One region of the Paenibacillus sp. FSL R5-0473 genome, then DNA from elsewhere that is predicted to be linked to it. Evidence: riboswitches for the same ligand, from Rfam matches in the RefSeq annotation. Region 1 holds a riboswitch; the other holds the start of a gene.

Region 1 (4,223 bases):
ATGATCATAATTTCATTTTGATAACGGAAGTATCCATAGTTGATTGCCAGTGTTCCCAGACCTCCACCGCCAACCATGCCCGCCATCGCCGTATAGGAGACAAGCGTAACAATGGTGATCGTTATACCAGCAAGCAGTCCAGGCAGTGCCTCAGGCAGTAACACCCGTCTTACAATCTGTCCGGTCGATGCACCCATCGACTGTGCCGCTTCAATGACACCACGATCAACTTCTCGCAACGTCGTCTCCACCAATCGAGCAAAATAAGGAGCTGCTGAAATCACCAAAGGAGGTATAACGCCGAGCACCCCCGTAGCTGTACCGACGAGTATACGAGTGAATGGAATAAGAGCAACAATCAATATGATAAATGGGACTGAGCGCAAAATATTCACAATCAGGGATAGTATAGTGTACACTGCCCGTGACTTAATCGAAGCAGATCGGGCTGTCATGAACAGCAGTACTCCGAGCGGTAAACCTAAGATAACGGTAAACAAGCCTGATACACCCAAAATTTGCAGTGTCTCTATGGAAGCTTTACCAACCTCTTCCCAACGTACGGTTGAAAAATCCATCTAACGAAGCACCTCCACATCAAGTCCCTCAGCGGTTAATTCTGATATCGTCCGATCAATCGCATTTGAATCACCCTCGAACCGAACGGTCAGCTGCCCATAAGGAACCTGTTTGATCGTAGAGATTGTACCTTGCAGGATGGCAAAATCCACGCCTGTTTTACGTACCGTTCTAGACAAAATCGCTTCATACGTTTTGTTACCCAGAAAGGATATCTTCACAAGTTTGGAAGCAGCACCTGCCTGCAATTCAACGCCTGCATTTGCCAGAGCGGTCTCTTCCAGAGCAAGTCCAGCTTCATGGTCACGCATCATGAAGTCCCGCGTAATCGCATGCTGCGGCTTCAGGAACACGTCTGTTACAGGTCCTTGTTCCACAATGCCACCTTGATGAATGACAGCCACCTTGTCACAGATGTTCTGAATGACATGCATCTCATGTGTGATCAGCACAATCGTAAGGTTGTACTTTTCATTAATGTCGAGCAATAACTTCAGGATTGAATTTGTCGTCTGCGGATCAAGTGCCGAAGTAGCCTCATCACAGAGAAGTACATTTGGATCACTTGCAAGTGCTCTCGCAATCCCTACACGTTGTTTCTGTCCACCCGATAATTGAGCCGGATATTTGCTGCTATGGTGCTCCAGACCAACCAGTGCGAGCATTTCCTTCACTTTGCGATCAATAGCTTCCTTGGGTGTATTCACAAGCTTTAGTGGAAAAGCTACATTGTCATATACCGTTGCCGAAGATAACAGATTAAAGTGTTGAAAAATCATCCCGATCTTGCGTCTCTGTTGCTGCAATTCGGTTTTGCTCAGTTCAGTCAAGTTGATTCCGTCGACCCATACCTCACCCTCCGTAGGCCGTTCCAGCAAATTAATGCAGCGAATCAATGTGCTTTTGCCCGCTCCAGAATGGCCAATCACACCGTAGATTTCACCCTTTTGGATGCTCAAATTCAGCTCGGATAACGCTGTTGTAGATTTTTTCCCTTTGCCGTACGTTTTCGTTAAACCTTTTAATTCAATCAATCGCACTTGCCCCTTTCCAACCACCTACATGTATCTTTACCCGATCTAAAGGAAAACTCCCCTTAAAGTACAAAAAAAGAGCCCTTTGCAGATACAAAGAGGGCTCTTCACGTGAAAGAATATACCTTCTCATCTGCCAAAATCGTGTCTTGCACCATTTTGTAGGAATTAGCACCTAACATCTATAACGAATGATACATGTATCATGTCGTTACAAATCGGTTGCCGGGCTTCATCGGGCCTGTCCCTCCGCCGCTCTCGATAAGAAATATGTTGTTGTAGGATTTTATAAGTTCATGTAGTTTATGCTTTATAATGTGAACGTAACTTTTGAAATATCAATTATATCCGTGTAACATTCGATTGAAACTCAGTATATTCCAAGTATTCCGATTTGTCAAAGGGAATTATTTCTTTTCCATATTTTATTGATATAACTATAAGAGGCTGTTAACGTTTCACAGACCATATCGACGCCCTGACGCATTTCCTGCACATGCTGATTCAGATCCTCCAATTTCACTTTACCTTGCAAGGTCTGATGTAACTGCCACAGGTCATCGTGCATTTCTGAGTTCATGTAGTGAATTTCCATATTACGTCGTTTGCGCAGCTTGCTCATCGGTTCACGATAAGAGTCCTTGATCTGTATTAATAGCAACGCAAGATCATGATGTTCCCTCGCATAGTCGAACTGCCTTAACACCGTAAAATAAGAAAAATGCGCTTTGGTATTTGAAGTATTCAACTGGAATATTTCATTTAATACCGTGCCGACTTTATCCAGAATGGCAAAGCAGCGGATAAAGCCATCTTTGTAGAAATACACATACCGAGCATACTCGGCTTTTTCAGTCGGCGTCATATCATCCGTTGATCCTGCAACGACCTTTTTACGAAAATGAGCAGCAGCGAAACAGCTTTGCTCCAGTTCATCCAGTGAGGAGATGAGTCCCTGAGTCCACACATACAGTTTCCGATAGTCATGCGTGGGATCATGGTCCACATGCATTTGTCGTTGAAATAGCTCAAGCGTATGCGCCATTGCGTCCATCGCTGCCTTCAATTTACCTTCGTTTATACGTGGCTTTTCCCCCAACAACGTTCGCAGCATATCTAACCTCCTCTTTTCCAAATCAACAAGAATTCATCACCGTAAACGTAACACATCATCCATTCCGTGTAATTGCTGCTTGCCATAGGTTGCCCTGATCCCTCTGACATCAAACAAAGTCCACCTGTCCAATGATGTACATCACTGGATGGTGGACTTTCATATTTAAAAACGATTAGCCGGGCGATGTAGCTTGTACACCAGGAAACTCATATACGTTAAGACTCCGAACAATATGGCGATATCCAGCATATGAGCAAGAGCTACGAACATGTATACTTCCGGACGGTTCATTGTCACCATCATGAAAATACCAATGACTACTTGCATCAGAATAAGAACAACGGATACCACACCCAGAGTACGCATTTCCTTGTTGTCCGGATGATTACGGTAAGCGAAATGACCCAGGATTGCGATAACAATCACGAGCGACGCAGCTGCTGCACGGTGAGCAAAAGCAACCGCTACCCCACCCGAAAGCTCAGGAATAATCTGACCGTTACAAAGAGGAAATCCAGAACATCCACCGGCAGAATCCGTGTGACTCACAAATGCACCTGTGTATACCACGAGATATGTGTAAATGGTGGAGAACCAGACCAGATTCCTGAATTTTTTGCTAACCCGAGGGTATTTATTCAGGCGCTCCAATCCGCCATCTTTGGCCTCCTGCCTTATGCCCAGCGCCATCATTAGAGAACTCGCAAAAGCAATCAGTGCAAAACCAAAATGCAGTGCCATGACTGCTGAAGATTGGGAGAAGACAACGGCAAAAGCCCCCATGATTCCCTGGACGATAACAAATACCAGAGTTAAGAAAGAAAACAATTGCAGGTCACGGCGTGACTTGCCAAACCGCAGAAAAGCAACAAACGAGGCAATGGACAACAGTCCAGCCAGTGCACTTACAGCGCGATGGGAATATTCAATGAGTGAAGCCACAGTATGTGCGGGAACGAGTTTTCCGTTACATAAAGGCCATTCTGTTCCACAGCCAAGGCCTGATTCCGTTTTGGTTACGATGCCTCCACCAAAAGTGGCCAGAAACATGACAAGACAGGTTAATACGGTTAACCATTTAAACAAAGTTAAGTGTTTCAATTTTTTCTCACCCGCTGTTGGTTTAAGATGGCGAAGAATATTCTCCGCTTGTTTCGGTACTTTGACACTTATTTCACAACTAAATTCATTATACCGGATAAAATGTTCATTGACGTCGCGCTTTGTGACAAAATGTTAACGTCTGGTGAAATAATGACCCACAGGTCATTTGGGATATGTACAGAAACGTTTCTTACATAGAACGTGTCGAACACACAAACGCCATTTCCCTATTTCAAGAGAAATGGCGTTCTTTTTATTATACCCTTTTACAACATGAACCTGTCATACTTTTATTATCATTTATGGATCGTGTTGTACACCTCAACTGCGCGATCCAGGAACTGCTCAATCTCTTCTCTCGACTTGCGCAGCTTGTTCACATACCGTAC
Region 2 (4,223 bases), on a different contig from region 1:
GCAATCTGCGGCTCGGAGCCAAACGTCTGTGCACATACCTCAAGTGGCGTACCCTCGCTGATGCTTGTCCCGTCTTTTAAAGAAAAGGATAGCCAAGCATACGCATGAGGAAACTCCTTCAGTAAATCAACCAGCACTTGTGCTTCCTGCAAGGAAGGAATCGTCTCAAACGCAAGAATATCAGCACCTGCTTCAATTAGCGCCGCCATACGCGGACGGTGAAATGCGACAAGCGTCTCATCCGACACGGCGTAATGTCCCACATACTCTGATCCATCCGCCAGATAGGCGCCGTACGGCCCAACGGACCCGGCAATAATTGGACGTGGACGAAGACAATCTCCTTCGTGATCTACTGTACGTTCTGTTATTTGCTCCTCATTCTCCACCGTCTCGGCACGTACCGAAGGAGCTTCTACAAGCTGACCTGTTGAGCTTTCTCTCCCTACTAAATCACTCTGCACTTCCGCCCATACGGCATCTCTCGCCTGAGCAGCCAACTCCACCGTCTTGCGGATCAGCTCAAGTGCTGCCTGTTCATCGATTCCTCTCTTGCGGAAGCCATCCACCGTCGCCTGATAACTGGATGTAATCGCACAGTCGGCTCCTGCTCGAAAATAATCTGCATGGACCTGAACAATAACATCCGGATTCTCAAGCAACACACGAGCAGACCATAGTGGATCATCGAGATCACATCCATGCTGTTCGAGTTCCGTAGCCAACGCTCCATCCAGAATCATGACTGGATGTTCACGCAGGATCTGTTCTATGGGGTTAGTCTGTTGTTCTTGCGTCATGTACTTTTCCTCTTTTCTTATTCACACGTTCTGTCAGATAATAAGCAGCGTAACATAATGCGATAAACGGAACCCCACAATACAGAGCAATTCGCTGTGTCGGGTCAAAGGCAATACCTATGCATGAAGCCAGACATAATATAAATGAAACAATTGGTACCACCGGATACAGTGGTGTGCGGTAGACCAGATCTTTGACCGCATGTCCTTCCCGGATATATTGTCTGCGGAACATGTATTGGGAAGCGCTGATGCTCATCCATACCGCAACGACAGCCAGACCTGAAATGGAAACCAGCGTAATATACACCGTACCTGGCGCAATAATACTGGACAGCAATGCCAGCGCACCACCCACCATACTAATCAGAAGTGCATTCAGCGGTACTCCGCTTTTGGTCAATTTGGCAAACCACGGAGAGATCGTTCTTTTGTCAGCCAGAGACCAGAGCATCCGTGAAGAAGCATATAGGCCTGAATTGGCAGCAGAGAGAATCGCCGTCAGAATAACAAAGTTCATAATGTCTGCTGCATAGGGTACACCCACCCGCTCCATTACCGCTACAAACGGACTTTCCAGTACACTGGCATCCGACATGGGCAGCAAGGCCGACAAGATAATAATCGTTCCGATGAAGAAAATAACCAAACGCCACAGCGTTGTATGAATAGCCTTTGGTATCGTCTTTTCCGGGTTCTCCGTCTCCCCGGCGGCAATGCCGATTAACTCGGTGCCTGAGAAGGCAAAGTTTACAGCAAGCATGGTCATCAATATCGCTGTAGCTCCATGAGGGAACCACCCGGATGCGGTAATATTCGATAGAAATGGAGCCGGTTCAGAATCCGCCATGGGAATAATACCAAACATGGCTGCGCCACCGATAATAATGAAAATTACGATAGTCACTACTTTTACAGATGAGAACCAGAACTCGGATTCCGCAAAAAATTTCACCGTTAGAGCGTTGAACAGAAAGATCATCAGTGCAAAAACCGCGCTCCATATCCATACGTTCACCGATGGGAACCAGCGCTGCATCAGCAATCCGGCGGCTGTGAATTCGGAGCCAAGCGCAACAGTCCAGGTTAACCAGTATAACCAAGCCACCGTGTAGCCTGTTGCCGGTCCAATATACTTGGCTGCATAACTATGAAATGCTCCCGTCTCTGGCATATGAACAGACAGTTCACCAAGACAGAGCATCACCAGATATACAACGATGGCTCCGATCAGGTAGGACAGAATGGTTCCCAGTGGTCCCGCCTGCTGAATGGTGTAACCTGAGCTGAGGAATAATCCCGTTCCAATGACTCCTCCGAGAGAGAGCATGACCACATGCCGTGCCTGCATTTTCCGCTGAAAATGCCCTTTGTCGTTGTTGTTCTCCATACCTGCTGCTCCCCTACTTCTTCATCCAGAAAAAACAAAAAAGACCCACTCTGCCTAAAGAGTGCGCCGTTACTGACAAATAAAAACAAACGCTCCTATCTATCAGGCTTTCACCCGCTGGAATTAGCACAGTATCCTTCAGATCTGTTGCTGAGGTTTCTAAGGGCCAGTCCCTCCACCTCTCTGGATAAGAAAATGATTTTTTACTAATATAGCGATCTATCATGAATGTGTCAACATTTAAATATTAAATGGCACACCTCGCTATTCGGTGGAAGACCCCGGATTCGTGATGGTGGTCTTTACCTCATACGTGATCGGCACGGTGCTAAAAATTTTATCCCAATCGTCTTTGACTTTTTTCCATGTTTTAGGTTCTTTGATACGCAAGCTATCCCGAAAATCCGCAACATCTACTTTATAGGTATGCTGCAGTTTGTATAACAACTGTCGAATCTGTTGTTTGGCAAGTTCAGCAAATTCTTTTTCCAATTCACTGAGATACGCACCTTTTTCCTCTTCCTCGGGAGCGCGCCAATCCTCCATCAACCAGCCTTCGGATTCAGTCTTCACATGGAATGAAATATCATCGCCAACCACTTTTGGAATTATTGTTGTTTTTTTCTTCTTCATTTCATATACAACAGTGAATCCCGCTTTATTGTATGTCTTCAAGATACCTCCTTTTTCTTTAGGTCTGATCCACGATAGCCCTTCTAGATCCGTTTGGCTGAGTTCCCCGATGAATTTGGTCGTTTTCCCATCAAAGATACTGGCACCGGAGAATTTGTCCTCTCCATTGGAGTTCAGTACATTCTGGAGCAAAAAGCTGGAACCGGATTGCATTTGTGCATCTAATTTGGAGAGTAGAACGGGGTCCAGGATTTTATTGGACAAGTACGAATTACTGGTAATGCCTGTAAGATAAAAGGCTGGAATCCGGGAAGGATCATCTGAAGTCAGTACATCAACAGCGCGATGATGGCTAATCAACACCAGACAGTTAGGACGAATATCGTTATCCCGAAGTACAAAATCCAGCAGCTGGTCCAGACCATACTTTTTGGCGATATCCTTGGACACAACGATAACCTTCAGATGATGTCCGATGAGCGGATGATCTCGTCTCAGTGCAAACTGACGAAAGATTTGCAGCAAGGAATCTCCGGTAAGCTGTTCATTGGAATAGGACGTTTTACCAGAAGCAGGCGAACCGGATTGTTGGCTCTTCTGACTGCTGGAATTACCGGGAGCAATCTGTACCGTGGCCGTCAAATTGTTCTGCTTGGAATACGCTCCTCCCTGAGTTGCGATGTCTTTCTCAAATTCTGTCTCTTTACCGATATCAATTCCAAGACCGACATAGACACTTAGATCCTCTATCTCCCGACTGCTCCAACATCCGGATATCGTTAAGAGAATGCATAATACAGTGGCTAAGCGTAACAACATACGGAATGTAATCATGCATGCTTGCCTCCTTTTTTGCGAATCAGACTTAACAACAGTAGTACCAGAGGTAAAATGCCAAACAAAAATACGGACACATTGCCCAGCATATCTCCTAGTGCAAAAGTATCATCCACTGTTTTGGGTATCATTGCTGTCAGATAAATGAACGGAAGCAGGCCGTACATGATGCCTTTGATTTTTTTGGAACGAAACAAATCACGAATACCCACTGAAGCGCAGTAATGTGTAATTGCTGTAGTCGAAAAGATTTGCATAATCCAGATGACCAGCAATAAGGATTCAAAACGCTCGAATATCAAACCCTGAATTTCGAAGCTTCTTACCAAATCCAGCGTTGGCCAAGTTCGAGTTTTGATGCCATCGAGCGATAAACTGCCTATAACCATCACCACCGTGATCAAGTAGATAATAGTGGATATGAGTATCCCCCAGGTCATCGCTTTATTGCTCTTCTTCGGATTTTTCATATAGGCAGTCATGATTAACATCACCTCATAGCCCGTATAAGATAATAGTGAAGGCTTCAACCCTTGGAAAACGGGCATAATCCCATCACCGAG

Evidence for each region. Region 1 has a riboswitch for S-adenosylmethionine ahead of MKY28_RS01235 (methionine ABC transporter ATP-binding protein). Riboswitches for the same ligand answer to the same signal wherever they lie in the genome.
Region 2: linked by a shared signal. The riboswitch ahead of mmuP (S-methylmethionine permease) and the one ahead of MKY28_RS01235 (methionine ABC transporter ATP-binding protein) in region 1 are both predicted to bind S-adenosylmethionine.

The regions. Positions count from the first base shown of each region.
Region 1 is NZ_JBBORL010000001.1:247,144-251,366, reverse strand. It holds gene MKY28_RS01240 (methionine ABC transporter permease) at 1-578, opposite strand, end outside; gene MKY28_RS01235 (methionine ABC transporter ATP-binding protein) at 579-1,613, opposite strand; SAM riboswitch class I at 1,740-1,881, opposite strand; gene MKY28_RS01230 (Cthe_2314 family HEPN domain-containing protein) at 2,011-2,727, opposite strand; gene MKY28_RS01225 (COX15/CtaA family protein) at 2,893-3,831, opposite strand; gene MKY28_RS01220 (thioredoxin family protein) at 4,131-4,223, opposite strand, start outside.
Region 2 is NZ_JBBORL010000003.1:11,361-15,583, reverse strand. It holds gene mmuM (homocysteine S-methyltransferase) at 1-800, opposite strand, end outside; gene mmuP (S-methylmethionine permease) at 778-2,190, opposite strand; SAM riboswitch class I at 2,283-2,384, opposite strand; gene MKY28_RS31450 (Ger(x)C family spore germination protein) at 2,455-3,657, opposite strand; gene MKY28_RS31445 (spore germination protein) at 3,654-4,223, opposite strand, start outside.